DNA from 4 places in the Burkholderia stabilis genome. Region 3 is predicted to be linked to each of the others. Evidence: riboswitches for the same ligand, from Rfam matches in the RefSeq annotation. Region 3 holds a riboswitch; each other region holds the start of a gene.

Region 1 (7,423 bases), on a different replicon from region 3:
GCGGCGATGTCCGGTGCGCGATAGTCGATGGCGGCCTCCGCACCCAACGATTCGACCGTGTCGAGATTGCGCGCCGAACACGTCGCCGCGACGCGCGCGCCGGCCTGGGCCGCGAGCTGGATCGCGAACGTGCCGACCGCGCCCGCGCCGCCGTGCACCAGCACGGTCTGCCCGGCGCGCAGCCCGCCGTCGTCGAACAGGCCGGCCCACGCGGCCAGCGCGGGCGTCGGCGTGGCCGCCGCTTCCGCGAAGCTCACCGCGTCGGGCAGCCGCACGACCGAGTCGTGGCGCACCGCGACGTATTCGGCATACGCGCCCCAGCGCCCCGCGCCGACATCGGTCTGCGCGAACACGCGCATGCCGGGCGCGAAACCGTCGACGCCGTCGCCGACCGCCTCGACCACGCCCGCCGCATCGAAACCGATCACGAACGGAAACGTGTACTGCATGAACGCGCCGAGATAACCTTCCCGGCATTTCCAGTCGGCGGGATTGACGCCCGCATACGCGACGCGGATCAGCACGTCGCCGGGGCCCGGCTTCGGCGCCGAAACGTCGGCCAGCCGCAATGCGTCGGAATGGCCGACGCGGTCGATCAAAAGGGCTCGCATCTTCGTGTCTCCAGTTTTTTTGTGGGTGGGGTGCGCGCCGTGCGTCACGTCGCCGTATCGGCCAGCAGGCTCGATGCGAGCGGACAGAACGCATGCGAGATCGCGTCGACCGTCCAGTCGGGGCTTTCGGCGTCGAACCGGCGGTCGACCCAGCCCCAGTGATACGGATGCATCAGGTATTCGCCGAGCAGATCGCCGACGTGCGCGAATTCCTGCTGCCACACGTGCGTCCAGGCACCCGGCGTCTCGATCCGGCTCAGTCGCCAGTTGCGGATGCCGGGCATGAATGCGGGCATCTGCAGCAACTCGCTTTCGAGCGCGGCGACTTGCGTTTCGCTGGCCTGCGGCCGCGTGCGCAGCATCAGCGTGCGCCACACGCCGTCGTGCAACCCGGGTTCGCGCAGGCCGCCGCCGATCGGGCGACAAACGGCGCCGTCGATGCGTGCGATGCCCGGCAGCCGAGCCAGCGTGGCGAAATCCGTGGCAGGATCGACCACGGGCGCATCGCGCAACACGTCGAGCGTGTAGTCGCCCGCGCCCCAGCTACCTTCCTGATTGCGCGCGAGCGTCACACGTCTCGCGCCGGGCAGCGCACGCGCGGCCTCGCACAATGCATGTTCGATCGCATGCGCATCGCGATCCACCGAAACGAATACCTGCGCCGTGTCATGCCGCATGGCCGGCCTCCTTCAGGGCAGGCAACGGCGCGTCGGCGTCCGTCATCACATGGCGTCGGCGCGCGTCGCACAGCCCGTCGACCGCCATCCAGAACGCGACCACGTCGCCATCGGTCAGCGCGCGCATCCGGTAATAGGACGGCGCATCGTCGACGTGCCAGGTCAGCCACAGCGTGCTCGGCTGCCCCGGCACCGCGACCGGCGGCGACACCCAGCGGCCGGCCGCCGTCAGCCCGCGCGCCGCATGGCCCGGCAAGTAGCGGTCGCGCAGCAGCGCGAGCACGTCGGGAATGCGCTCGGGAGCGAGCGTGATTTCATCTACGATCTGGATCATTCGCGTGTCGTCCGTGGTCGTTCATGGCGGGATGCGTTGCCGGCCTACGCCGTTCCGGCGAGGCCGAAGGCGGCCGGCGTCGATAGCATTCTTGCGTGGCGACGGTTCGCACACCCCTACCGGCCCGCTCACCGGCCCCTGTCGCAACGATCAGAACGGGAGACAACATGAAACCGCGCGCAATGCCCCAAAACGGCCGCGTCCTGCCGGGTTTCGGCGCGCGCCTGCTGAGCGAACTCACGCGCAGCGGCGCGGCGCCGGCCGGACGCGATACGCAGGCGCCGCACGATGCGCCGACGGCCGGCGGTTTCGTTGCGCTCTACCGCGACGCGATCGAGCGGCTCGAAGCGCAGGTCGCGCGCGGCGACGGCCACCCGCCGATGCGCAAGCAGGAAGTCGACCTGATGTGCCGCTGCCTGCTGAGCTGCGCGACGCTCGCCGACGCGATCCGCTGCGCGCGCGACTTCTGCGACATGCTGACGCCACGCGCCGGCATGCTGTCGCTCGCGGTGCGCGACGGACGCGCGACGTTCCGGATGGACTCGCTGCGCCGCACGCGCAGCCCGGCCGCGTGCCTCGTCGACCTGACGGGCCTGTTCTGCTATCTGCAACTGTTCGGCTGGCTGATCGGGCAGCCGCTGCGGCCAATCGACGTGTGGCTCGGCCATCCGCGCCGCGACGACGCGGTGCCGCTGCTCGGTCTGTTCAACGCGCCGGTCGACGTCGGCCGGAAAACCTACGGCTTCGCGTTCGATGCGGCGCGGCTCGAATGCCGCGTGATCCGCCAGCCGGCCGAACTCGACGCGTTCCTCGTCGATTTCCCGTTTCGTCTGATCGATGCGGCGCCAGCCGTCGTGTCGTGGACGCAGCAGGTGCGCGGCTTTCTCGATGCGGCGCTCGCGCACGCACAGGCGCTGCCGGCGCTCGTGGAGCTGGCCGCGTGGCTCGGCGTCAGCGAGGCGACGCTGCGGCGGCGGCTCGCGGCGGAAGGCAGCGGTTATCACGCGTTGCGCGAGCAATGCGTGGCCGACGCCGCGCGACGATGCCTGCGCGACACGGACTGGCCGGTCGCACGCGTGGCCGCACATCTCGGGTTCGGCGGCGAGGAAGCGTTCCGGCGTGCGTTCGTGCGCTGGACGGGTGTCGCGCCGAGCCGGTTCAGGCGCGATCCCCCGCCGTCGATCCCGGTGTTTCGTCAGACATGAAACGCGGCGCCGGCGCATGAAAGAAAGGGTTTGGAAAGTTTCCGCCGGGCAATGACGTTTTTTCGCATCCCTGCGCAACCGGACAATTGACGCGCCGGAGCCCGCGCCATTACGCTTGCGCGCTGATGGTTCCCGGAGACGGGATCAAAAGGGAACGCAGGAGAGGCAGCGCCTCGAATCTGCGGCTGCCCCCGCAACTGTGAGCGGCGAATGCGTGCCACTGCGTGCCACTGGGAAACCGGGAAGGCCGGCGCGAATGACGACCCGCGAGCCAGGAGACCTGCCATCGACCCGAGGTCCAAGCAGCCGCACCGGGCGGGGTGTCCCGGCGCGCCAAGCACCGCCATTGGCGGTCGCCCGTTGCATGGACGGCCCGACCTCAGGACCCTTCAGATGTCCATCGTTTCCGAATCCGCTTTCGCTCAGAAAGCGTCGCACCGACACGCCGTCGGCATGCGTGGCCAGCCCGCGTCCGCGCGGCCGTTTATGGCGCTTGCGTCGCCCGGCATGCGCCGCACCGACACCGCCGGCAGCCGGCCGCCTTGTCCCGCCACGCCATGACGCCCGCCCGGAACTGGCCGGCCCGGCCCCCGATTCGCTCACGATCGCCGTACACGCAACACGCTTATTCCCGCTGCCTCATGAACATTCGTTACCTTCTTGCCACGTCCGCCGCCAGCGCGCTGCTTGCCCCGATCGCCCATGCTGCCGGCGACACCGCGCTCCCGCAGGCCGCCCGGCCCGCGGAAAGCGCCGACCTGCCGACGATCAGCGTGACCGACACGCGGCGCCTGCCCGAATCGTTCGACGGTCGTTATGCGTCGACGCAGGTGCTCACGCGCGAGGATCTCGACCGGCTGTCGCCCGGCGACCCGAGCATCACGCAGGCGCTCGCGACGCTGCCGGGCGTCACCGTCTCGCAGAACGGCGGCCCCGGCTCGTCCGCGTCGGTCAGCATCCGCGGCTCGTCGGCCAGCCAGGTCGCCGTGTTCATCGACGGCATCCGGATCGGCTCGTCGACCACCGGCATCGCGCCGTGGGCCGATCTGCCGACCGAAGCGTTCGAGCGCGTCGAAGTGATCTCGGGGCCGGCCGCCGCGTCGTTCGGCGCCAATGCGATGGGCGGCGTCGTGCAGCTCTTCTCGCGCCGCGCCAGCAATCAACCGAACCAGACCACGGTGTCGTTCGGCGGCGGGTCGAACAAGACCTTCGACACGCAGTTGCGCACGTCGGGCACGGTGCCGTCGACGGGGCCGCTGGCCGCGCTCGGCGGGCTCACCTACTCGCTCGGCCTGCACGACTACAACACGGCCGGCATCGATGCGACGCGCCCGTTCTTCTACGCGCACGAAGCCGGCCGCAATCCGTATCACGCACAGGATCTCGATGCGCGCCTCGGCTACGCGCGCGACAACTGGTCGATCTCGACGTTCGCGCTGTATCACCGGTCCGATCTGTCCTACGACAACATCGGCTATGCGAACCGTCAGCTCGATCATCAACTGACGGCCGGCATCGCGTTCCGTCTCGACATCACGCCCGACACGCAGTTCGCCCAGTCGTTCGGCTATTCGAACGACCGCGCCTTCATCTACGCGAACGACCCGACCCTTGCGACCGACCAGATCAATTCGCAGCGCATCAGCACGTCGACGTCGCTGACCCACCAGGAACACGGGTTCCACCTGTTCGGCCTGCCGCTGTCGGGCGAGACGAAGCTGGCCTACGACTTCACGCGCGAACAGGCGTTCCTGCCGTTCGACATTCCCGCCGGCGTGCCGACGCGCAACGATTCCGCGTTCTCGCTGCATCAGTCGGCGACGCTCGGCAGCGTGACGATGTTCCTCGCGGGGCGTCACGAGATCATTGCCGGGCAGTCGGTGAACACCGGCAATGCCGCGCTGTCGTGGGCGATCACGCCGGTCTACACGGCGCGCGTGTCGTACGGCAACGCGTTCCGCCTGCCGACGTTCAACGACCTGTACTACCCCGGCTACGGCAATCCGAACCTCAGCCCCGAACGCAACACGTCGGTCGAGGCCGCGATCGACGCGAATACGTCGTACGGCACGTTCTCCGCCGCGATCTACGACACGCGGGTCAACAACCTGATCGCGTACAACCCCGCGACGTTCTCGCCGATGAACATTGGCCGTTCGCATATTCGCGGCATCGACCTGTCGTACAAGGGCACGATCGGCCGCTCGACGCCGGTGAGCCTCGCGATCGGCATCCTGAATCCGCAGGACGAGACCAACCAGACCTGGCTCAACCGCCGGCCGCGCCAGACGGTCAGCCTCAACGTCGATCACACGTGGGACGAACTGCACCTGCACGCGCTGAGCACGGGCGCGTCGCTGCTCTACGGCGGCTCGACGTTCGACGATCCGGCCAATACGCAGTATCTGCCGTCGTACCTGACCGTGAGCCTGCGCGCGGCCTACCGGATCAATTCGCACCTGACGGTGTCGGCGTCGCTGTCGAACCTCTTCGAGCGGCAGTACATGACCGCGTACGGCTACAACACGCTCGGACGCACCGCGTTCGGCAAGGTCAGCTATACGTTCTGACGGCCCGGCAAACCCACGCATGGCGAAGCCACCGGCACGCACACGACATTGACACTGCCACAAAAACTAATAGAATTAGTTTTTTGACTAACCTCAATAGCATCCGTCATGGCGCGTGCCGGCATTACCGTAGACAGGCTCGTCGAAGCCGGCGCGCAGCTCGCCGATGAAACCGGCTTCGAGCAGCTCACCGGCGCGGCGCTCGCGCGGCACTTCGACGTGAAGCTCGCCAGCCTGTATTCCCATATCCCGAGTTTCGACGACCTCAAGAGCCGTATCGCGCTGTTCGCGCTGCAGGAGCTGGCCGACCGCGCGACCGACGCACTGGCCGGCCGCACCGGCAAGGACGCGCTGGCCGCACTCGCGAACGTCTATCGCGACTATGCGCGCGAGCATCCCGGCCGCTTTGCGGCCGCGCGGCATCCGGTGAGCGCGGAACGCGCCGCCGAGAGCGCGGGCGGCCGGCTCGTCAGGATGACCGCGGCCATGCTGCGCGGCTACGCGATTCCCGACGCCGAACAGGCGCATGCGATTCGCCTGCTCGGCGGTTTCTTCATGGGCTACGTGACGCTGGAAAGCGCGGGCGGTTTCTCGCACAGCGCGCCGGATTCCGACGCGTCGTGGTCGCGCAGTCTCGACGCGCTGGACGTGATGCTGCGCCACTGGCCGTCGGCCGCATGACGGGCCGTGCTGCACCGGAATACGCCGTGACGGGCCGAACGGAAACCATTCGATGAAAGACAAACCTGACGGCGTCGCCGTACCGAGCCGGGTCGTCCCCTTTCCCGCGTCGATCAGCGACGAAGCGCGAGACGCGCTGCGGCGACTGGTCGGCGACGACGGCGTGCCGCTGAATGCGTTGCACGTGATGCCACCGCCGGACGATCACGATGCGTGGATGCGCGTGAAAGCCGCGGCCGATGCGCATTACGCGGCGGCCATCGAGCAGCTCGGCGGGTATCTGCGCTCGAGCGTCGAGACGATCCGGGCCGGCCACGCCGACATCCACGTCGCGACGCCCGCCGATGCGATTTCCGGCGAATGCGCGGTCATCGACCTGCATGGCGGCGCGCTGGTCCTGGGCGGCGGCGCCGCGTGCCGCGCCGGCGCGCAGATGCAGGCCGACCGGCTCGGCATTCGATGCTACGGCGTCGACTATCGCCTGCCGCCCGAGCATCCGTATCCGGCCGCGCTCGACGATTGCATCGCGGCCTATTCGCACGTGCTGGAACGCTACGCGCCGGAGAACATCGTCATCAGCGGCCGCTCGGCCGGCGGCAATCTCGCCGCCGCGATGGTGCTGCGCGCCCGCGACGAAGGCTTGCCGCTGCCGGCCGCACTGGTGCTGCTGTCGCCCGAGGCCGATCTCACCGAATCCGGTGACAGCTTCGAGACCAACCGGCTCGTCGATGTCGTGCTGCCGGGGTCGCTGATGCCGAACAACCTGCTCTACGCGAACGGCGCCGATCTCGCGCATCCTTACCTGTCGCCGCTGTTCGGCGATTTCGCCGCCGGTTTTCCGCCGACGTTCATCCAGAGCGGCACGCGCGACCTGTTCCTGTCGAACGCGGTGCGCCTGCATCGCGCGTTGCGGCGCGCGCAGGTGCCGACCGAGCTTCACGTGTTCGAAGGGATGCCGCATGGCGGCTTCATGGGCGCGCCGGAGGACAGGGAGCTGGGCCGGGAAATCGCAGGCTTCGTGCGCGCGCATTTGCGGGCATTGAACTGAACCCGGAGCGCATCGAACGATGAACGAGAAGCCGCACAAGGACGACATCCGTATCGGCCAGGATCGCTGGATCGCATTTGGCGACCTGGCGGGCGGCCACGGGCAAGCGATCGAGATCGATCCGCATCTGGCGGCGCTCATGCCGTTGATCGATGCGCTGGAAACGGAATGCGTCGCCGGATGCTGCGGCATCGACGCGTTCGGCTTCTGGCCGGACGACATCGCGGTTGCGCTGAGCGCGTGGCATCGCGATGCGCTGGTTCGGCTTGCCGACGATCTGCTGTCGGCTCAGCGTTC
Region 2 (7,423 bases), on a different replicon from region 3:
GTTCGACGTCGGCGCGCGGGTTCGCCGACGGCGCGACGCCGTTCGTATACTTCGCGAACGTCGCGGCCGCCTGATTCGCGACGGCGACGAAGGTCTGCGACTCGGCCGGCGTGACGGCCTTGTTCAGGGCGTACGCGGCCGGCACCGTGCCGATCAGGATCAGCATGATGAGGCCCATCCCTTTCTGCCCGTCGTTCGAACCGTGCGCGAACGACACGCCCGTGCAGGTCAGGATCAGCAGGCAGCGAATCCAGAACGGCGGCGGCTGGTCCTTCGGCGGCTCCTTGTACAGCTCGGGAATCCGCACGAGGGCTTTCAGCACGAGCAGCAGCAGCGACGCGCACAGGAAGCCCACGATCGGCGAGAGCAGCAGCGACTTGCCGACGCCCAGCGCCTGGCCCCAGTCGACGCCGCTCGTGCCGGACGGCCCGTGCATCAGCTGGTTCATCAGCCCGACGCCGATGATCGACCCGATCAGCGTATGCGAGCTCGACGACGGCAACCCGAAATACCAGGTCGCGAGGTTCCAGACGATCGCCGCGATCAGCAGCGCAAACACCATCGCGAAGCCGGAGCCGCTGCCGACCTGCAGGATCAGCTCGACCGGCAGCAACTGCAGGATGCCGAACGCGACGGCGCCGCTCGAAACCATCACGCCGAGGAAGTTCCACATGCCGGACCAGATCACCGCCACGTTCGGCGTCAGCGAGTGCGTGTAGATCACGGTGGCGACCGCGTTCGCGGTGTCGTGGAAGCCGTTGACGAATTCGAAGCCGAGCGCGATCACCAGCGCGGCGCCGAGCATCAGGTACGGGAACAGCGACCCTTCGCGCATCGGCGACAGATCGTCGATCAGGTGCGTGGCGATGTAGACGGCGCCGATCGCGAGCACCAGCAGGAACACGGCATAGCCGAGCTGCCGGGTGCGCTCGACGGAGCCCCGATCGTTCGCGGTGGACGAAGCAGGTTGATTCATGACGGGCGTCTTCTCGTGGGGGAGTCGCGTCCGATCCTAGCCGCGGCTAGCAGTCAGTTTGATGACAGTCGGGATGACGAACGGCGCGTCTTACAGTGATGTAAGGCGAGGGACGATATTCGTTCGCGTCGTGAAACACCGGCCGCTTTGTCATCCATATCGCGCATGCCGGGGCGGCAATTCCACGCGCAATTCCACACGCTTACGCATCGACGTCGCGCCGATCGTCGTGCGTCGTGGCCAACGTCCATCCATGCGGCGACGCGACGAACATCGTGCACGACAGCGGTGCGACGTCGATGCGCGCCGCAGCATCGAGATCCATCCTCATCACGTGCGCGACGGCCGCGCGAACGATCGGCGCATGCGTGATCGCGACGACGTCGCGGCCGGGCGGCAGCGCGTTCAGCCATGCGCCGACACGGCGAGCGGCGGCTTCGAACGATTCGCCGCCGTGCGGCGACGCGGACGGATCGCAGATCCATGCGCCCAGTGCGTCCGGCACGTCGCGTGCGAGATCGTGCAGCCGCTTGCCTCGCCAGTTGCGGTAGTCGATGTCGCGAAGCGGGTCGTCGGCTTCGGCGTGCAGGCCGAGTGCATCGGCGGTCTGCCGCGCACAGCGGGCAGGGCTGCACCGCACGAGCGCGCCGGCCGCGTGCGTCCACCGATCGCGCAGCGCGGCGGCTTCGGCGAGCCCGCGTGCGTCGAGCGGATCGTCGTCGGGAAACGTGCCGGTGCGCATCGCGCGGGTCGACGCGTGTGCAATCAGGCGCAACGAGGCATGGAGGGTCATGTCGGTTGTCGGGAGAGCCGGAGCGGACGGGCGGTCGTCCGCGGGCCATCACTTCTTCAATACGCGGACGTTCGCGCGTACAATCCGCTCGATACGAAGCGCGGAAGCCGGTGCAAATCCGGTGCGGTCGCGCCACTGTAACCGGGTAATCACGATCCCGGAAGCCAGACCTGCCTTCGTACCCATCCAACATTTGTCGGGGCGCGATTCCCCTGAGGTGCATCCATGAGCGAAGCAGTGCTGAAGCCGGTCGTCGTGCCGGCACCCATCCCCGTACGTGAGCTGTTGCCGTGGGCCGTATTCGTCGGCCTGATCCTGCTGCTCGCACTCTATTTCGTCGGCGCGGAACAAGGCGCGACGTCGCTCGTGCCGGGCATGTACGTCCACGAATTCGTCCACGACGGCCGCCATCTGCTCGGCTTTCCCTGCCACTGACGCGGAGAACACGATGGTCGGAAAGCTGCTCATGCGCGGGATGCTCGCAGGCATCGCCGCGGGCCTCCTCACGTTCGGTTTCGCGAAAATCGTCGGCGAACCGCAAGTCGATCAGGCAATTTCCTTCGAAGAACAGCGCGATGCCGCCAAGAGCGACGAGCACGGGCACGATCACGAGGTCGAGCTGGTCAGCCGCCACACGCAGGCCGGCCTCGGCCTGCTGACGGGTGTCGTGACCTACGGCGCGGCATTCGGCGGGTTGTTTTCGCTGGTCTTCGCGTTTGCCTACGGACGAGGCAGCCGCCTCCCGGCGCGGCCGCTGGCCGCGTGGCTCGCGCTCGCGGCGTTCGTCGCGCTCGTGATCGTGCCGAACATCAAGTACCCGGCCAATCCGCCGTCGGTTGGCGACCCCGACACGATCGGCTATCGCACGGGCCTGTTCTTCCTGATGATCGCGATCTCGATCGCGACGATGGTGTTCTCGGTCAGCGTGCGCCGCCATCTGCTCGCGAAGCTCGGCCAATGGAACGCGTCGATCGTGGCGGGCCTCGTGTTCGTCGCGATCATCGCGGCGGTGCAGCTCGGGCTGCCGTCGATCAACGAAGTGCCGGCCGCGTTCCCGGCTGCCTTGCTGTGGAAGTTTCGCGTCGCGGCCATCGGCATGCAGGTGATCATGTGGACGACGATCGGCCTGTTGTTCGGCGCGTGGGTCGAGCGCGGCGAACGCATCGGCATGCACGCCGCCTGACGCGTATTGCAAACGGGTGCACCCGGGGGCCCGTTCACGCCGATCGCAAGCCCGATATTCGCGTGAACAGGGCCTGAGCCCTAACGCAGCATGCGCGGCGCGCTCCACGTCGATTCGCGCGCCAGCGCGACGAACGCGGCCAGATAGTCGATCGACGCATCCGCTTCGCGGATGCCGAGGAAGATCTGCTTCGCGATTCCCTTCTTGCCGAGCTTGACCGGCACGACCGGCATCCGGTCCGCGTATTCGTCGGCAAGCCATCTCGGCAGCGCGGCCACGCCGCGCCCGCTCGCCACCATCTGCAGCATGATGTCGGTCGTCTCGATCGACTTGTGCCGCCTTGGCACGATGCCGGCCGGCGTCAGGAACTGGTTGTAGATGTCGAGCCGGTCGGTTTCGACCGGATAGGTGATCAGGATTTCGTCGATCAGCTGCTCGGGCGTCACGTAGTCGGCATTCGCGAGGCGGTGTGCATCCGCGACCACCAGCACCTGCTCGTAGTCGAACACGGGATCGAAACGCAGGCCCGGCTTGTTCAGCGGGTCGGGCGTCACGAGTACGTCGATGTCATAGCCGAACAGCGCGCCGATGCCGCCGAACTGGAAACGCTGCTTCACGTCCACGTCGACGTCGGGCCAGCGTGACAGGTACGGCGACACGACCTTCAGCAGCCACTGGTAGCACGGGTGGCACTCCATCCCGATACGCAGCGTGCCGCGCTCGCCTTTCGCGTACTGCTTCATCCGCTCCTCGGCGAGCTCGAACTGCGGCAGCAGCCGGTTCGCGAGCTTCAGCAGATACTGCCCGCCTTGCGTGAGCCGCAGGCCGCGCCCTTCCCGGTCCCAGATCGGCGTGCCGAGCTGCTGCTCGATTTTCCTGACGGTATGGCTGAGCGCCGATTGCGTGAGGTGCAGCGCATTGGCGGCCGCGGTCAGCGAGCCCTGGCGCTCGACTTCACGAATGACGACGAGATGGAATCGTTCCAGCATGGATATCGCTCGCGCAACAGATGCATGAACAAATTTAATGGATGAATGAAATAATGCCATTTTATTTCATGGTTTGAAATCCCTATGATGGCTGCCGGATCTTCAATTTCTTTCTGGACGGCAGCCTCATGGTCACGACACACAACCTCGGTTTCCCGCGCATCGGCGCGAAGCGCGAACTCAAGTTCGGTCTCGAACGCTACTGGAAAGGCGAATCGTCGCGCGACGAACTGAAGGCGCTCGGCGCGGACCTGCGCGCGCGTCACTGGAACGATCAGCGTGGCCTGGATCTCGCGCCGATCGGCGATTTCGCGTTCTACGACCAGGTGCTCGACATGAGCTTCACGCTCGGCAACCTGCCGAAGCGCGTGCAGGACTTCCACGGCGATGCGCTCGACAACTATTTCCGCGTCGCGCGCGGCCGCTCGGCGCAGTCCGCGGAAGAGCATGCGGCGTGCTGCGGCGGCGTCGCGGCCGGTGAAATGACGAAGTGGTTCGACACGAACTACCACTACATCGTCCCGGAATTCCACGCCGACACGAATTTCTCGCTCGACCCGTCGCGCCTGCTGCAGCAACTGGCCGAGGCGAAGGTGCAGGGCGTGAACGCTAAACCGGTGATCATCGGCCCGGTGACGTACCTGTGGCTCGGCAAGTCGAAGGACGATTCGGATCGCCTCGCGCTGCTGCCGAAGCTGCTGCCGGTGTACGGCGCGCTGCTCGACACGCTGACCGCGCAAGGCGTCGAGTGGGTGCAGATCGACGAACCGATCCTCGTGACCGAACTCGACGCCGAATGGCGCCAGGCATTCCGCACCGCGTATGCGGCGCTGGAGACGCGCCGCATCAAGCTGCTGCTCGCGACGTACTTCGGCCAGCTTCAGGACAACCTGACGCTCGCAAGCTCGCTGCCGGTCGACGGCCTGCATGTCGACGCGATCAACGCGCGCGACGAAGTGCACGCGCTGGTGCGTGAACTGCCGGCCGAGCGCGTGCTGTCGGTGGGCGCGATCAACGGCCGCAACATCTGGAAGACGGACCTGAACGCGACGCTCGACTGGCTCGAACCGCTCGCGAAGCAACTCGGCGATCGCCTGTGGCTCGCCCCGTCGTGCTCGCTGCTGCACGTGCCGGTCGATCTCGCGAGCGAGGAGAAGCTCGATGCGGAGATCCGTTCGTGGCTCGCGTTCGCGCTGCAGAAGCTCGACGAATTGAAGGTGCTCGCGGCGGCACTGAACGAAGGCCGCGGCAAGGTGGCCGACGCGCTCGCCGCGAACGCCGCCGCGATCGACTCGCGCCGCCGCTCGCCGCGCGTGAACAACCCGGCGGTGAAGGCGGCTATCGCGCGCATCGACGCGCCGCTCGGCAACCGCGCGAGCCCGTACACGCAGCGCGCGCCGAAGCAGTCGGCGCGACTGAACCTGCCGGCCTTCCCGACGACGACGATCGGCTCGTTCCCGCAGACCGCCGAAATCCGCCAGGCGCGCAGCCAGTTCAAGGCCGGCGCGCTGGACGAAACCGGCTACCGCGCGGCGATGCAGGCCGAGATCGAGCGCAGCGTCCGCGAACAGGAATCGCTCGAACTCGACGTGCTTGTGCACGGTGAAGCCGAGCGCAACGACATGGTCGAATACTTCGGCGAACAGCTCGACGGGTACGCATTCAGCCAGTTCGGCTGGGTGCAGTCGTACGGTTCGCGCTGCGTGAAGCCGCCGATCCTGTTCGGCGACATCAGCCGCCCGAAGGCAATGACCGTCGAATGGATCACGTATGCGCAGTCGCTGACGAACAAGCCGATGAAGGGCATGCTGACCGGCCCGGTGACGATCCTGAACTGGTCGTTCGTCCGTGACGACCAGCCGCGCTCGGTGTCGTGCTACCAGCTCGCGCTCGCGATCCGCGAGGAAGTGCTCGACCTCGAGAAGGCCGGCGTGCGCGTGATCCAGATCGACGAGGCCGCGTTGCGCGAAGGGCTGCCGCTGCGCCGAGCGCAATGGGGCGAGTACCTGCGCTGGGCGGTCGAATCGTTCCGCATCACCGCGAACGGCGTGCAGGACGATACGCAGATCCACACGCACATGTGCTATTCGGAGTTCAACGACATCATCGCGTCGATCGCCGACATGGATGCGGACGTGATCACGATCGAGACGTCGCGCTCGGACATGGAGCTGCTCGACGCGTTCGACAGCTTCAAGTATCCGAACGAGATCGGGCCGGGCGTGTACGACATCCATTCGCCGAACATCCCGACGCAGGATCACATCGTCGGCCTGATGCAGAAGGCGGCCGAGCGGATTCCGGCGGAACGTCTGTGGGTGAACCCGGACTGCGGCCTGAAGACGCGCCAGTGGGCGGAAGTGATTCCGGCGCTGACGAACATGGTCGCCGCCGCGAAGACGCTGCGCAGCCAGGTGCAATAACGCGAGGGTGTTGCGTGCGTGCCGCCAAGATCGACGATCCGGCGGCAGGCGCAACGTGATGCCCACGTTGCGTTCGGACTTCTGACGACGGGCATGAAAAAGGGCGGCGCAATGCGCCGCCCTTCGGTGCGATGACAGGGCAGACCCGCGTGACGCGGCCTGCCCGTTGCGGGACGTTACGCGGTACGTGCGCCGCGCGGCAGCGGTGCGTCCTGCTTGCCGGGCGCGCCCGCATCGTCGATGCTGACACGGCGCGAGATCAGCCACACGCACAGCGACGACAGCAGTGCGGCGCTCGTGTACTGGATCGCGAGCGGCCACCATTGCGGCGCGGTGTTCTGCGCGATGATGGTCGCGACGAGCGGCGTGAGGCCGCCTGCGAGCGCGCCGCAGACCTGGTACGCGATCGAGATCGCCGTATAGCGGATCCGCGCGACGAAGATGCCGCTGACGAAGCCCGCGACCACCGAGTAGTAGCCCGATTCCGCGAGCGTCGCGAGACCGACGCCGACCGTGACCGACAGCGGCGTGCCCACGTGCACGAGCGGCAGCATCACGAACGGGACGATCGCGGCCCAGGCGCCGATGATCAGCAGCACGCGCGTGGTGCCGAAGCGTTGCGCGAGGAACGCAGCGGCGAGCTGCACGACGAACTGCAGCACCGCGACGATCGTCATGCAATGCAGCACCATCGACCGGTCGAGCGACAGGAACTGCGTTGCGTAACTGATCATGAAGATGTTGCTGAAATACACGCCGGCGATGCCGTACACGTTCGCGCCGATCGCGAGCAGCAGCAGCGGCCAGTACTTGAGCGCTTCGCGCACCGGGTTCTGCGCGGTGTTGCCGCTCTTCTTGATCTCCTCGAACTCGGGCGACTCGGACACGCTTGCACGAATCACGAAGCCGATCACCAGCAGCACCGAGCTCGCGAGGAACGGCACGCGCCAGCCCCAGCTCATCATGTCGTCCTTCGACAGCGTGCTGATCGCACCGAACGCGAGCATCGACAGGATCAGGCCGCTCGCGCTGCCGAGCTGCGCGAACGACGCGAAGAAC
Region 3 (7,423 bases):
GTCGCGCGCGATCACCAGTGCGGCTTCCTGCAGCCGCCCCATCACGACCATCGACGTCGCGTCCAGATCCGGACGCTCGGCCTGCCATTGCGCAAGCGCATGCGCAGCTCGATCCATTAACCCTCCTCGGCTCACCAGTTATCTTGACGTCGAGATAAATTGGCATTTATCTTGATGTCGAGACACTTTACATGAAAACGCACGGCCCCCGGACGGACGCCGTGCACCAAACCGAGGGCCCATCGATGAATCGCTTCACCTCCCCCGGATGGCGGCTCGCCGCCATCGTGCTCGTCGGGCTGAACCTGCGGCCGGCGCTCGCCGCGGTCGGCCCGCTGCTCGACATGATCCAGCGCGCGACCGGCATCGGCGACGGCGCGGCCAGCCTGCTGACGACGATCCCGATCCTGCTGATGGGGCTCGGCGCGCTGAGTGCGCGGCGCCTGCAGCGCGTGACCGGCATCACGGGCGGCGTATGGCTCGGCGTCGCGCTGATCGGGCTCGCGTGCGTGTCGCGCATCGGCGCGCAGCACGCGTGGCTGCTGCTTGCGAGCGCGTGCTGTGCGGGCATCGGGATCGCGATGGTGCAGGCGCTGCTGCCCGGCTTCGTGAAGGCGCATTTTGCGACGCGGATCGGCGGCGCGATGGGCGTCTATTCGACGTCGATCATGGGCGGTGCGGTACTCGCGAGCGTCGTCGCGCCGTTCGCGGCAGCACAGTGGGGCTGGCTCGCCGCGCTCGCCGGCTGGGCGCTGCCGGCCGCGGTTGCCGCGCTCGCATGGCCGCTGGCGAGCCGCGGCGGCGATGCGCTCGCCGCCGGGCCGGCTTCCGCGTCGAACGCGCAGCCGTCGCGCTCGCCGCGCGCTTGGCGGCTCGCGATGTTCTTCGGGATCGCGACGGGCGCATACACGCTCGTGCTCGCTTGGCTGCCGCCGTACTACATGCGGCTCGGCTGGTCGCCGACGGCGGCCGGCAGCCTGCTCGGCGGCGTGACGCTCGCGGAAGTGGTTGCCGGGCTGACGATCTCGGCGACGATCGATCGCCTGCCCGATCGCCGGCCCGCGCTGCATGCGGCGATCGCGTCGCTCCTGATCGGGTTGCTGGTGATGCTGGCCGCGCCCGAAGCGCTCTCCTTGCCGGCCGCGCTGTTGATGGGCGCGGGGATCGGCGCGCTGTTTCCGCTGTCGCTGATCGTCACGGTCGACCATGCGGCGACGCCGGCCGATGCCGCATCGCTGACGGGGTTCGTGCAGGGTGTCGGTTACCTGATCGCGGGGCTGTTTCCGTTCGCGGCCGGCGTCGTGCGCCAGCATCTCGCGGATCTGACGCCCGCGTGGGTGGCGATGGCGTGCCTGTGCGTCGTGCTGTTCATGTTGGCGGCGGGTTTCGCGCCGAAGCTCGCGCGGCGGGTTGCGAGTGCCTAGACGGTTGGCCGCGCGCCGGCGTCAGTCCGCCGCGTCGCGCTCCGCGAGAAACCGCCGGTAAGCACGCTCGGACGGGCAGCACCGCAAGTCGCAAGCATCTTCGTCGCACAGCAGGCACACGCGGATCGCGTTCTGCACGTCGTCGGCCAATGCGCCGATCAGCTGCCCGCAGATCGGCATGAGGCATGGGTTGCGAACACGGTTCGACCGTCACCGTGCACGTGATGTCCGCGATCGCCGATCCGCGCGCGTGATCAGCCTGCGCTCGCGTACAGCGTCGAATCCGCGAATCCTTCGGCATCGAGCACGCGCCCGATCAGGATCAGCGCGGTGCGTTCGATCTGCGTGCCCTGTACCTTGCCGACGATGTCGGCGAGCGTGCCGGTCACGCGTTCTTCGTCAGGCCAGCTCGCGCGATAGATCACCGCGACCGGACAATCGGCGCCGTAATGCGGCAGCACCTCGTCGACGATGCGCGCGAGATGACGCACGCCGAGATGGATCGCGAGCGTCGCGCGATGCGCGGCGAGCGAGCCAAGCGCTTCGCCTTCGGGCATCGTCGTCTTGCCCGCGAAGCGCGTGAGGATCACCGTCTGCGCGACGCCGGGCAGCGTCAGCTCGACGCCGAGCGTCGCCGCGCATGCGGCGGTGGCCGTTACGCCCGGCACGATTTCGTATGGAATCCCGAGCGTCTTCAGCCGGCGGATCTGTTCGCCGATCGCGCCGTACAGCGACGGGTCGCCCGAATGCACGCGCGCGACGTCCTGCCCTTTCGCATGCGCGCCGGCGAGCAACGCGACGATCGCGTCGAGGTCGAGTTCTGCCGTATTGACGACCTGCTCTGCGCGATGGCCGTCGAGCACGGCCGCCGGCACCAGCGAGCCCGCGTACAGGATTACCGGGCACGTGCGCACGAGGCGCTGGCCCTTCACCGTGATCAGCTCGGGGTCGCCGGGGCCCGCGCCGATGAAATACACCGTCATCGAAAAATCTCCGTCAATTCATTGGATGACCGGCCGCGCAGCGTCATGCGCGCGCGGCCGGATCGAGCGCGTCGAGCAGCGCTGCGGCCGAGTCGAACGCGCGGTCGGGCTCGGGCAGCGGCGGCCGGCGCAGCATCACGACCGGCAGCCGGCGTTCGCGCGCGACGTCGAGCTTGGCCTCGGTGGCCGCACCGCCGCTGTTCTTGCTGACGACGACGTCGATGCCCGTCAGCGCGAACAGCGCGCGCTCGCCGTCGAGCGTGAACGGCCCGCGCGCGGCGAGGATCTGCGCGCGCGCATTGCCGGGATGCGCGTCGAGGCAGCGCACGAGCCAGAACTGGTGCGGCGGGATCGCGTCGAGATGCGCGAGCGGCTCGCGGCCCAGCGTAAAAAGCGGCCGGCTGAACGGCGCAAGCGCGGCCTCGATGCCGGCCCATTCGTCGACCATCCGCCAGTCGTCGCCGGGTTGCGGTTGCCACGGCGCGCGGCGCAGCGCCCACAGCGGCACGCCGGCGTCGCGCGCTGCGGCGGCCGCGTTCGCGCTGATTTGCGCGGCATACGGATGCGTCGCATCGATCACGAGGCCGATGCCCGCATCGCGCAGATACGCGGCCAATCCGGCGGCGCCGCCGAACCCGCCGACGCGCACGTCGCAGCGCAGGTCGTCGGGCACCTTGCCGAGGCCGGCCAGGCTGTAGACGTGATGCGGGCCGAGCGCGCGCGCGATTTTCAGCGCGTCGCCGGTGCCGCCGAGCAGCAGGATGCGCGCGCTCATCGCGCTTCCCCGACGAAGCGGCCCTGCCGGTCGATCGCGAACATCTCGACGGCGACCGACGACGGCACGATGTCGCGCGCGACGCGCAGCGCGTGCGCGCAGACGAGATCGCCGAGCGGCACGCCGTCGGCGTGCGCGAGCTTCAGCGCTTCCTGGCTCGTGTTCGCGGCGCGCATCGCGGCCTGCAGCGCGTCGCTCGCGCCCGCTTCGGCGCCCCATTGCGCGAGCAGCGGCAGGTCGATGCTCGAATGACGGCTGTGCAGGTCGAGATGGCCGGCCGCGAGCTTGCTGAGCTTGCCGAAGCCGCCGCACATCGACAGGCGCGCGACAGGCGCGCGGCGCAGGTGCTTGAGCACCGCGCCCGCGAAATCGCCCATCTCGATCAGCGCCATGTCAGGCAGGCGGTAGTGCGCGCGCATCGCGTCCTCGCTCGCGTTGCCCGTGCACGCGGCGATATGGGAGACGCCGTTGGCGCGCGCGACGTCGATGCCCTGATGGATCGACGCGATATAGGCCGAGCACGAGAACGGCCGCACGATGCCGGTCGTGCCGAGGATCGACAACCCGCCGACGATGCCCAGGCGCGGGTTCATCGTCTTCAGCGCGAGCGCTTCGCCGCCTTCGACGCCGATCGTCACGTCGAAGCCGCCCGCGTAACCCTGCTCCGCTGCGAGCGCGTCGAGATGCATCGTCATCATCTGGCGCGGCACCGGGTTGATCGCTGGTTCGCCGACCGGCAGCGTCAGTCCCGCGCGCGTGACCGTGCCGACGCCCGGCCCCGCATGAAAGCGCACGCCGGGCGCCGCCGCGAGCGCGACGCGCGCGAAGACCAGCGCGCCGTGCGTGACGTCCGGATCGTCGCCGGCATCCTTGATCGTGCCGGCTTCGGCGCCGCCGGCCGTGGTGCGGCAGAACTCGAGGCGCATCATCACGTGCTGCCCCTTCGGCAACACGATTTCGACCGCGTCGTCCGCGCGGCCCGCGAGCAGCAGGCGCGCGGCCGCGAGCGACGTCGCGGTCGCGCAGCTGCCGGTCGTGTAGCCGAAGCGCAGCGGCGCGGGCTGTTCGGGGGTTTCGTCGCGCATCACGCGTCCGTCATGTTCACCGCGTTCGCCACGTTCGCCGGCCCGGCCGCGTCGGGCTTGCGCACGTCGTACAGCGTGACCGGCAACGGCTGCCGCCACGTGTCGAAGCGGCCGAGCGGCTCGGCATGCGCGAGCGACACGCGCGTGAGCGTGCCGCCGTGCGCATCGCGCCACGCGGCGAGCGCCATCTCGCCCTGCAGCGTGACCGCGTTCGCGACGAGCCGGCCGCCGGGCTTCAACGACGCCCAGCAGGCGTCGAGCACGCCGGCCGCCGTCGCACCGCCGCCGATGAAGATCGCGTCCGGCGCGGCGAGCCCCGCCAGCGCATCGGGCGCACGGCCCGCAACGAGTTGCAGGCCCGGCACGCCGAGCGCGTCACGATTGTGCTCGATAAAGCGCTGCCGCTCCGCGTGCGATTCGATCGCGATTGCCTGGCATGACGGATGCGCGCGCATCCACTCGATACCGATCGAGCCGCTGCCGGCGCCGACGTCCCACAACAACTCGCCGGGCACGGGCGCGAGACGCCCGAGCGTCATCGCGCGCAGGTCGCGCTTGGTGAGCTGGCCGTCGTGACGGTATGCATCGTCGGGCAGGCCGGGCGTGAGTGCGCGGCGCGGCGCGTCGGGGCCGGCCTGGCAGTCGAGCGCGATCAGGTTGAGCGCGGCCGTTTCGCCGACGTTCCAGTCCTGCGCAAGGCCGTCGATACGCCGCTCGAGCGGGCCGCCGAGATGCTCGAACACGCTGATGCGCGTCGGCCCGAAGCCGCGCGCGGCGAGTTCGGCGGCGACCACGGCCGGCGTGCGGCCATCGGCGCTCAAAACGAACAGCCGCCGGCCCGGCAGCAGGTGTCGCGCGAGTGTCGCGAGCGGACGCCCGACGAGCGATACCGCGCCGATCTCCTGCAGCGCCCAGCCGAGCCGCGCGGCCGCGAGCGACAGCGACGACGGCGCGGGCAGCACGCGCCATTCGTCGGGAGAAAGCGCGCGCGCGAGCGTCGCGCCGACGCCGAACAGCATCGGGTCGCCGCTCGCGAGCACGCACACGGGCGACGGGCGACGCGCCAGCACACCCGCCAGATCGAACGGCGACGGCCACGCTTCGCGCGCGGCCGGCAGCCGCGCGGGCAGCATGTCGAGATGCCGCTTCGCGCCGATCACGAGCGTCGCGTCGAGCAGCGCGCGGCGCGCGCTGCGTCCGAGCCCCGCGTAACCGTCGTCGCCGATGCCTACCACCGTCAGCCACGCCGTCATGCATCCTTCCCCATCGTTCGGTTCCATCGTGTCGCCGTGCGGCCGTGAAAACGCCCGCGCAGTCGTCCGCATTGCGAAAGACGGCATGGTACCGTGTTCCATCCCGCGTTTCATCTGCCGGCCCGCCGGCGTCGAGGCACATTCCGCGCGTTTCGCGTGGCCCGCGCCGACCCGTTTTCCGGTCGCGAAGCGCCGTCGAAATCGGGTATCCTACGGCCGTTCGTTCGCCGGTGCCCTTCGGGGCCGAAGAGGGAACACAGGGCGCACCGCGCGCCGCTGTGGCTGCCCCCGCAACTGTAGACAGCGAGCCGATCTCCCCCTCATGCCACTGGTTCGACCGGGAAGGCCGGGAGCCGGCGCCGACCTGTCAGCCAGGAGACCTGCCGGCCTGAAAGTGCGTGCGTGCCAGTCGGCGTCGGGCGGGGTGTACCGATGCGTTGGCCGCGGCGCGACACTGCCCCGGTACCCCGTTGAGTTCCGCCCCCGTTTCGATTCCTGCATCGCCCGTCGCACGCCCGTCGGCCTGCCCGGGGCTCGTGCGCGTGGTCGCGGCCGCCGATGGCGGGCTGTGCCGGATCAAGCTGCCGGGCGGCCGGCTCGATGCGCGCCAGGCGCGCGCGATCGCCGCCGCCGCGCGCGCGTACGGCTCCGGTGCGATCGACGCGACCAATCGCGCGAATCTTCAGCTGCGCGGCATTCGGGAAGACGCGACCGACGCGCTGACGCGCGCGTTGCTCGATGCGGATCTTGGCCCGCGCGTCGACGCAACTGCCGATGCAGTCGCGCTCGCCGCGAGCGACGACGTCCGTAACGTGATGCTCAGCCCGCTCGCCGGGCACGACCCCGCCGCACTCGTCGACAGCCGCGCGCTCGCGATGCCGCTGCTCGACATGCTGGCGCGCGAGCCGCGCCGTGGCGAGCTGTCGCCGAAATTCTCGATCCAGCTCGACGGCGGCGAATCGGTCGCCGCGCTCGATCATCCGCACGACATCTGGCTGGCCGCGTGGCGCCGCGGCGACGGTGCGGTACGCATCGCGGCCGGGCTGGCCGGCTGCCCGCCGGTCGCGCCCGGCGACACGCCGGCTTCGGTCGACGTATCGCCCGATCAGAGCGTCGCGCTCGTTCGCGCGCTGCTGCTCGCGTTCCTCGATCTGGCGCCGGCCGATGTCACGCGGATGCGTGCACTGCTCACGACTTGCGGCGAACGCGCGTTGCTCGACCGTGCGCAGCATTACCTGCCCTTTCCGCTCGCGGCCGATCCGGCGCTCGCCGGTTGGCGGCGCATGCGCAGTGATCCGGCGCTGCGCTTCGGCACGCGCCCGTCGCTCGACGCGAGCCGTTGCAGCGTCGGTGCGCAATTCGCGCTCGGCCGGCTCGACGCAGCGCAACTGGAACGGCTCGCCAACCTGGCCGACACCGAAGGAAACGGCACGCTGTCGATGACGCCGTGGCAAGGCGTGTTCGTGCACGGCGTGCCGCACCATCGCGCACCGGTCGTGCTCGATGCGCTCGCGTCGCTCGGCCTCGTTTGCGCGTCGTCCGATCCGCTCGCCACGCTCGTCGCATGCACCGGCAGCGCGGGCTGCGCGAAAGCGCGCGCCGACACGAAACACGACGCGCTCGCGCTGGCCGCGCGCATCGGCCATCCGGTCGACGTGCACCTGACCGGCTGCGAGCGCCATTGCGCGCTGCCGCATCCCGCGACGCACACGCTCGTCGCGGTGGCGCCCGCACACTACGACCTTTACCGGCGCGACACCGACGCGGGCCTCGGCGCCCCGCTCGCGCGCCATCTGACGATTGACCAGGCCGCAGTCCGATTGACGGACCCGCGGCACAGCCAGGACACCACCGATGCTTGACTACATTCGCGACGGGCAGGAGATCTACCGCCAGTCGTTCG
Region 4 (7,423 bases), 1.1 Mb from region 3:
CGGATTGGGATGTCCAATATATTATTTGTCGCTTATTAAGTCGTTTCGCGAATGAGTGACGCATGGCAGATCCGACGCCCGACCTGCGCCAGTGGCGCTATTTCGCAACCGTTGCCGACGAGCGCCATTTCGGCCGTGCGGCCGAACGCCTGTCGATGACGCAGCCGCCGCTGTCGCAGGCGATCCGCGCGCTCGAGGATGCGCTCGGCGTCGCGCTGTTCGTCCGTACGAAACGGTCGGTGGCGCTGACGGCGGTCGGCGCGGCGCTGTTGCCCGACGTGCGCCGGCTGCTTGCGTCGGCCGATGCGCTGCCGCCGCTCGCGCGGCGGCTTGCGCGCGGCGAGGCCGGCTCGTTGTCGCTCGCGTTCGTGTCGACCGCCGATTACGGGCTGCTGCCGTCGCTGCTGCGTGCGTTCGGCGCGCGCTATCCGCAGGTGCGCCTGCAGCTCGCCGAGGCGACGAGCGACGTGCAGATCGACGAGCTCGTCGCCGGCCGCATCGACGCGGGGCTCGTCATTCCGCCCGTACCGCCGCGTCATGCGGCCGGGCTGTCGTACCTGAGCGTCGTGCGCGAGCCGCTGGTGGTCGCGATGCCGGCGGCGGCATCGGACGCGCCCGAGGACGAGCCCGTGCGTCTCGCCGATGTCGCCGCGCTGCCGCTCGTGATCTTTCCGCGTCGTTTGGCGCCCGGCTTTTATGACATCATTACGGGCTGCTACGGCGCGGCGGGGGAAACTCCGCGCATCGGCCAGGAGGCGATCCAGATGCAGACGATCGTCAGCCTCGTGTCGGCCGGCATGGGCGTCGCACTGGTGCCGCAATCGCTGCGTAACCTGCGGCGCACCGGCGTGGTCTACCGGCCGCTCGCCGGTCAAGCGCCGGTCGTCGAGACGGGCCTCGTGTGGCGCACGGGCGACGTGAGCCCCGTGCTCGCCGGTTTCATCGACGTGGTGCGCGCGCAGGGCGTTGCGCCGTGACGTGAACGATGGCGCGCCGGCGCCGTCCAAAGCGCGGTGCTGCGCGTTTGCGACGGCCGTACCGCATTCGAAAACTTCTTCGCTAACCCATGATCATTCACCCGAATTTCGACCCCGTTGCGATCCATCTCGGGCCGCTGGCCGTGCGCTGGTACGGCCTCATGTATCTCGTCGGCTTCATCGCGGCGATCGTCGTCGGCCGAATCCGCCTGAAACTGCCGCACGTCGCGGCGCAGGGCTGGACCGCGAAGGACATCGACGACATGATGTTCTACGGCGTGCTCGGCACGGTGCTCGGCGGCCGCCTCGGCTACGTGCTGTTCTACAAGGCCGATTTCTATTTCTCGCATCCGCTCGACGTGTTCAAGGTGTGGGAGGGCGGCATGTCGTTTCACGGCGGCTTTCTCGGCGTGACGCTCGCGATGATGCTGTTCGCATGGCAGCGCAAGCGTCATTGGCTGCAAGTCACCGATTTCGTCGCGCCGATGGTGCCGACGGGGCTGGCGGCCGGACGGCTCGGCAATTTCATCAACGGCGAGCTGTGGGGCCGCGTGACCGATCCGGGCGCACCGTGGGCGATGCTGTTCCCGGGCGCGATGCGCGACGATGCGGCATGGCTGCCGAAGCATCCGGAGCTCGTCGAGAAGTGGCATCTCGCCGACGTGTTCATGCAATACCAGATGCTGCCGCGCCATCCTTCGCAGCTCTACGAAATTGCGCTCGAAGGCATCGCGCTGTTCTTCACGCTGTTCTTCTTCTCGCGCAAGTCGCGGCCGATGGGCGCTGTGTCAGCACTGTTCCTGATCGGCTACGGCCTCGCGCGCTTCACGGTCGAGTTCGCGCGTGAACCCGACGATTTCCTCGGCCTGCTCGCGCTCGGCCTGTCGATGGGGCAGTGGCTGTCGCTGCCGATGATCCTCGCGGGCGTTGCGCTGATGGTGTGGGCGTATCGCCGCCGCGCGACGAACGCGAATGCGGCTGCATGATGCGATGCCGATGCGCGCGCATCGGCAACACGCAAGCAAATGAAAAACGCCGGCCCGAGGGCCGGCGTTTTCGTATTCGACTGCCGCGCGATGCGCGTTACTTCATCTGCACCGAACCGTTGACCGTGACCGACACGGTGGCCTTGCCGCCTTCGACGGCGATCGGCGCGCTCATCTTCGCGCTGTCCATCGGCGCCGCGGCCATCGCCATCATGCGCGTGTACGGCTGCACGTTGCGGCCGCTGCCGACGTTCACGTCGCGGATCGTGTAGCTGCTGTAGCCGAATGCTTTCGCCGCTTCGTCCGCGCGCGCGCGGAACGACTTGATCGCCTCGGTGGTGAGCTTCTGCTCGGCCGTGCGCTGTGCTTCGGGCGACAGCGAGAACTCGACGTTGGCAACCTGCATCAGGTTCGACAACTGGCCCGCCAGCTTCGATGCCGCGGCGAAATCGCGCGATTCGAGCGCGACCTCGGTGCGGCCGCGCCATGCGGAGATCTTCCCGTCGCGATCGGTGCTCGGATACACGGAGAACGCACCCGTGTGCGCGGTGACGCCCGATACGCCCTTCGCCTGCGACAGTGCCGCATCGGCGCGCTGGTTCAACGCGGACGTCAGGCTGCCCGGGTCCTTTGCCTGTTGCTCGTAGAACAGCGTGATGTGGATGATGTCCTGCGGCACGTCGGCGCTGGCCTGCGACGAAAGCGACAGTACGCCGGCCGGCTCCGGAAAGTGCGGGTTTGCAGTCTGCGCGTGCGCGGCGGGCGACGCAAGCGTCAGCGCGACGGGAACGGCGGCGGCGAGTGCAAGCGACAGCGCGAGTGCGGATTTCTTGGTCATTGTTGGACTCCTTGTGCGAGGGCGCACACGCGGATCACGCGTGCGCGACGCGGGCGTACCGCGCGACAAAAAAACGACAGCCGGCCCGATCGGCCGACAGCGGTTGCTTAGGCCACGTGAAAGACCCTTGAGTTCCGTGCGTGCGGCGCCTGCTGACCAGATTTGACCTTTGGCGCGTGCTTACTTCATCAGCTTTTCGGTGATGAACCGCCATTCGGCGCGCGTCACGGGCGTGATCGACAGCCGGTTGCCGCGTGCGAGCACGCGCATGTCGGCGAGTTCGTCGTGTTCGCGCAGTGCGGCGAGCGGCACGAGCGGCGCCTTTTTCACGAAGCGCACGTCGACGAGCAGCCAGCGCGGCGTTTCCTGCGTCGATTTCGGGTCGTAATAGGGGCTTTTCGGATCGAACTGCGTGGGATCGGGGTAGGGCGTAGACGATACTTCGGCGAGGCCCGCGATGCCCGGCTCGGGGCAGCTCGAGTGATAGAACAGCACGCCGTCGCCGATCTTCATCGTGTCGCGCATGAAATTGCGCGCCTGATAGTTCCGCACGCCAGTCCACGGCAGCGAGCGCTGCGGTGCGTTGGCGAGATCGTCGATGCTTGCTTCGTCCGGTTCGGACTTCATCAGCCAGTATTGCATGGATCGTGATCGACGCAGAAAGAGGCTGCTACAAAAGGAAACGGCATCGGGACGTGCCCGATGCCGTTGGATAGGCCCCCGCCTTGGCCGCTAGGCCGGCATCCTGAACCTGAGGTTCAGAATTGGTCGCAGTTAGCAGCACTTCGGGTACATCAGACAGAGTGACGCGCGCGCCCGTGCTACAAATTTCCGCAACCGTGCACATGGCATTGGTTCAAGGAATATATGACCTTGGCGAACCAGGCAGGGAAGCTGACTGAACTGTATTTCGATGCGCCAATTTGACCACCGTTGATCGCCGAGATCAAGGGGAATCGACGCATCGATCAAACGTTACTGCGTCTCGTGCTGTGCGAGCACCGCGCCGAGCTGTTCGTTCATCTGGTGCATTGTACGACGGATTTCCTCCGCCGGAAATGCTTCACCGTGCCGCACGCTCGTTTGCAGCCGCAGCAATTCCGATGCGAGCGACAGCGCTGCCATGACCGCGATGCGATCGGTGCCGCGTACCGAGCTGTTCGAGCGGATTTTCGACATCTCGGCATCGACGCGCGCGACCGCTTCGAGCAGCGCCGCTTCGGTCTCGGCCGAACAGGCGAGACGATAGGGCTGACCGAGAATCGAGACTTCGATCTGCTTGGTGCTCATGCATGTTCTCCGTGGCTGGCCGCGTCATCGCCATCCGTACGCGCCTGCCCGTCCAGCAGGTCGAGCTGGTTGTCGGCTTGCTCCGCGCTTTTCGAGCGTGGAAGCTTTTCGAGAATCGCGTTCAGTTTCACCTGTGCGTCGTCGATTTTCGCCGACAGCGTGTCGCGCTCGGCTGCGAGCGCATTGCGTTCGTCGCGCAGTTCCGCGAGTTCCGCGCGGACCGTGTCCGCTTCCGCGCGCAATTGCGCGACCTGCTCCTCGAGCGCGAGCCGTTCCGAGTGATAGCGCTTGTTCAGCGAAATCAGACGGCCAATATTTTGAGATAAGGTTTCGAGTTCGTTGAGCATTTGCTGCGTCCTCTAAAGACCCAGCATTTTAGCGCGGAATAACGCGCAATCCGACATCTGTAACGTTTCCAGTCGTAACACCCCTGCTTCTTGCCGCGAATGGACGCGTCCCGTGCGTGTCCGGGCGCTTCCTTGACGCTCGCGCGACCGGCTCCTAAACTGGCGCCGCCTCGGTGCTCGCGCGTGGAACGCGCGGTTAAACGGGAAGCAGGGCGCGGGCTTCGCCAGAAGGCCGCCAACCTGCGCTGCCCCCGCAACGGTAAGCGGCCGCGTCGCATGACGCAGGCCGGCTCAGGCGTGCTCCGCGTGCAGGTCTTGCAGGCGGGCACGGGCCACTGCGCGTTTTTAGCGCGGGAAGGCGAGCCGGTACGCCGCCAGCCCGGATACCGGCCGAGGCGGGGAGCCCGCACGGGCTTCGTGACGCGTGGCCTGCGGGGAAGCGGGGTGCGCAGTGCTTCACGGGATCTTCTTCGATGCTGACCCCAATCGTCGGCGGCGCCGATTTCTGCCATCTTGGTGATGCGCTCGAACCGGGCGACCGCCGGACGGTTGACGCGCCCATCGACCCTCTGACCGACAAGGACCACGAGCTTGGTTATGCCTACGACACGCCGCACCGCGCCGATGTCGCGCCCGGCCGGCCGCTGTAGCCGGCCGGTGCGCGGCGCGTCGCCCACCCGGCGGAGGGCAGCATGAGCGCCGCGCGCGCCGCCGCGATCTGGGCCGCGCTGGCCGCCGTGGTCGCGTTACTGTTCGTCGCGTCGTTGTCGATCGGCAGCGTGCCGATGTCGCCGTGGCAGGCGCTCGCATCGCTCGTGCCGCATGGCGGCGACGCGCTGTTCGCCGATATCGTTCGTACGCTGCGCCTGCCGCGCGCGCTCGCAGGCTTCGCGTGCGGCGCGCTGCTCGCGCTGGCCGGCGCGTTGCTGCAGGTGTTGCTGCGCAATCCGCTCGCCGATCCGTACGTGCTCGGCGTGTCAGGCGGCGCGGCCGGCTTCGCGCTCGTCGCGATGATCGCGGGCGGCGCATGGTGGCTCGTCGACGCATCGGCGTTCGCCGGTTCGCTCGTGTCGGTCGCGCTCGTGCTCGGCCTCGCGCGCCGCGAGCTGTGGCGTGGCGAGTCGCGCGACGCGTCACCGCGGCTGCTGCTCACCGGCGTCGTGATCGCCGCGGGGTGGGGGGGCGCTCGTCACGCTACTGCTGTCGCTCGCGCCCGATGCGCGGCTGCGCGGGATCATCTTCTGGCTGACCGGCGACCTGAACGGCGTGACCGCGCCATGGTTCGCATGGGGGGCGCTGCTGCTGGCCGCATGCATCGCGCTGCCGGCCGCGCCGCAACTGAACGTGCTGCTGCGCGGCGATGCGACGGCACTTGCGCTCGGCGTACCCGTCGCGCGCCTGCGCGTGCGGATCTATCTCGTCGCGTCGCTGGCTGCCGCGGCTGCGGTGACGACGGCCGGCACGATCGGCTTCGTCGGTCTCGTCGTGCCGCACGCGTTGCGGCTCGCATTCGGCAACGACCAGCGGATGCTGCTGCCGGCCGCGATGCTCGCGGGCGGCGGTGGCGTGATGGCGGCCGACCTGCTTGCGCGCACCGCGATCGCCCCCGCGCAACTGCCGGTCGGCGTGATGACGGCGTTGATCGGCGTGCCGGTGTTCCTGTGGATGTTGTTGAGGAGGCCGATGCGATGACGGATGCCGCACGGCACGCCACCGACGGCGACATGATCTACGCGACCGTCGACCTGACGCTGAAGGCCGGCGAACGCACGCTGCTCGACGGTTTTACGCACGCGTTCCGCCCCGGCGAGATCTGGTGCGTCGCGGGGCCGAACGGTGCGGGCAAGACGACGCTGCTCGCGACGCTCGCGGGGCTGCAGCCGCCGGCCGGCGGCCGGGTCGAGATCGACGGCCGGCCGCTCGGCGCATGGTTGCCCGCGCCGCTCGCGCAGCGCCGCGCGCTGATGCCGCAGCAACTGCACGACGCGTTCAGCGCGACCGTATTCGACACGGTGCTGCTCAACCGCTTTCCGTATCTCGGTGGCTGGGGCTGGGAGCGCGACGGCGATCGCGCGGCCGCGCGCGATGCGCTCGCGACGTTCGGCCTGACCGCGCTCGCGTCGCGCGACGTGCTGTCGCTGTCGGGCGGCGAGCGGCAGCGCGTCGCGCTGGCCGCGACGCTGTGCCAGGACGCGCCGCTGATGCTGCTCGACGAGCCGCTCGCGCATCTCGACCTGCATCACCAGATCGATTGCCTGACCGCGCTGGCCGCATGGCTCGACGCCGGACCGCGCACCGTGCTGTTCTCGTGCCACGACCTGAATCTCGCGCGGCGTTTCGCGACGCACGCGCTGTTGCTCGACGGCCGCGGCCAAGCGTGGGCCGGCCCCGTGCACGACGTATTGACACCCGAGCGCGCGAGCGACGCGTTCGGTTATCCGCTGGTGCTGATCCGCGAAAACGGCCGCGACGCGCTGCTGCCCGCGTGGCCCGAGCGACAATGACCTTTCCCTTTCCGATGCGCGGCACACGCCGCGCCCACGACACGGCTTCCCGATGACGACTCCGACCCACTTCCCGCCCGCGATCGCGCCGCTCGACGAAGCGCTGCGCAAGCGCCTGCAGCACGTGATCGACCACAAGACCAAGCCGCCCGGCAGCCTCGGCCAGCTCGAGGCGGTCGCGTTGCAGATCGGCCTGATCCAGCACACCGAGCAGCCCGTCGTGCAGCGTCCCGTGATGATCGTGTTCGCCGGCGATCACGGGATCGCGGCCGAGGGCGTGAGTCCTTATCCGCAAGCCGTGACCGCGCAGATGGTCGCGAACTTCCTGGCCGGCGGCGCGGCGATCAACGCGTTCGCGGGCGTCGCGCAGAGCGTGCTCGAGATCGTCGATGCGGGCGTCGCGTCGCCGCTGCCGCTGTCCGACCGGCTGGTATCGCTGCCGGTCGCGCGCGGCACGCGCAACTTCGCGGCGGAGCCGGCG

What was found. A riboswitch is a leader RNA that binds a small molecule or an ion and turns the genes downstream of it on or off. The one in region 3 is predicted to bind cobalamin.
Region 1: another riboswitch for cobalamin. It lies ahead of BBJ41_RS21230 (TonB-dependent receptor domain-containing protein); the one in region 3 lies ahead of cobG (precorrin-3B synthase).
Region 2: another riboswitch for cobalamin. It lies ahead of BBJ41_RS26380 (CbtB domain-containing protein); the one in region 3 lies ahead of cobG (precorrin-3B synthase).
Region 4: another riboswitch for cobalamin. It lies ahead of BBJ41_RS16520 (FecCD family ABC transporter permease); the one in region 3 lies ahead of cobG (precorrin-3B synthase).

The regions. Positions count from the first base shown of each region.
Region 1 is NZ_CP016443.1:707,114-714,536, forward strand. It holds gene BBJ41_RS21210 (NADP-dependent oxidoreductase) at 1-611, opposite strand, end outside; gene BBJ41_RS21215 (Dabb family protein) at 656-1,288, opposite strand; gene BBJ41_RS21220 (hypothetical protein) at 1,278-1,622, opposite strand; gene BBJ41_RS21225 (helix-turn-helix domain-containing protein) at 1,790-2,827, shown strand; cobalamin riboswitch at 2,937-3,129, shown strand; gene BBJ41_RS21230 (TonB-dependent receptor domain-containing protein) at 3,469-5,397, shown strand; gene BBJ41_RS21235 (TetR/AcrR family transcriptional regulator) at 5,506-6,078, shown strand; gene BBJ41_RS21240 (alpha/beta hydrolase) at 6,131-7,126, shown strand; gene BBJ41_RS21245 (DUF6331 family protein) at 7,146-7,423, shown strand, end outside.
Region 2 is NZ_CP016443.1:1,911,349-1,918,771, reverse strand. It holds gene BBJ41_RS26390 (inorganic phosphate transporter) at 1-976, opposite strand, end outside; gene BBJ41_RS26385 (histidine phosphatase family protein) at 1,179-1,769, opposite strand; cobalamin riboswitch at 1,824-1,961, shown strand; gene BBJ41_RS26380 (CbtB domain-containing protein) at 1,995-2,204, shown strand; gene BBJ41_RS26375 (CbtA family protein) at 2,218-2,952, shown strand; gene BBJ41_RS26370 (LysR family transcriptional regulator) at 3,033-3,941, opposite strand; gene metE (5-methyltetrahydropteroyltriglutamate--homocysteine S-methyltransferase) at 4,070-6,364, shown strand; gene BBJ41_RS26360 (MFS transporter) at 6,541-7,423, opposite strand, start outside.
Region 3 is NZ_CP016442.1:757,772-765,194, forward strand. It holds partial or broken gene BBJ41_RS03650 (MarR family winged helix-turn-helix transcriptional regulator) at 1-117, opposite strand, end outside; gene BBJ41_RS03655 (MFS transporter) at 246-1,424, shown strand; gene BBJ41_RS40205 (hypothetical protein) at 1,446-1,604, opposite strand; gene cobM (precorrin-4 C(11)-methyltransferase) at 1,679-2,407, opposite strand; gene BBJ41_RS03665 (cobalt-precorrin-6A reductase) at 2,451-3,182, opposite strand; gene BBJ41_RS03670 (cobalt-precorrin-5B (C(1))-methyltransferase) at 3,179-4,267, opposite strand; gene BBJ41_RS03675 (bifunctional cobalt-precorrin-7 (C(5))-methyltransferase/cobalt-precorrin-6B (C(15))-methyltransferase) at 4,267-5,520, opposite strand; cobalamin riboswitch at 5,732-5,922, shown strand; gene cobG (precorrin-3B synthase) at 5,991-7,382, shown strand; gene BBJ41_RS03685 (precorrin-8X methylmutase) at 7,375-7,423, shown strand, end outside.
Region 4 is NZ_CP016442.1:3,542,926-3,550,348, forward strand. It holds gene BBJ41_RS16485 (LysR family transcriptional regulator) at 63-977, shown strand; gene lgt (prolipoprotein diacylglyceryl transferase) at 1,067-1,963, shown strand; gene BBJ41_RS16495 (SIMPL domain-containing protein) at 2,061-2,801, opposite strand; gene BBJ41_RS16500 (EVE domain-containing protein) at 2,982-3,443, opposite strand; RNA gene ssrS (6S RNA) at 3,515-3,696, opposite strand; gene BBJ41_RS16510 (cell division protein ZapA) at 3,777-4,091, opposite strand; gene BBJ41_RS16515 (ATPase) at 4,088-4,438, opposite strand; cobalamin riboswitch at 4,593-4,847, shown strand; partial or broken gene BBJ41_RS16520 (FecCD family ABC transporter permease) at 5,050-6,130, shown strand; gene BBJ41_RS16525 (ABC transporter ATP-binding protein) at 6,127-6,942, shown strand; gene cobT (nicotinate-nucleotide--dimethylbenzimidazole phosphoribosyltransferase) at 6,995-7,423, shown strand, end outside.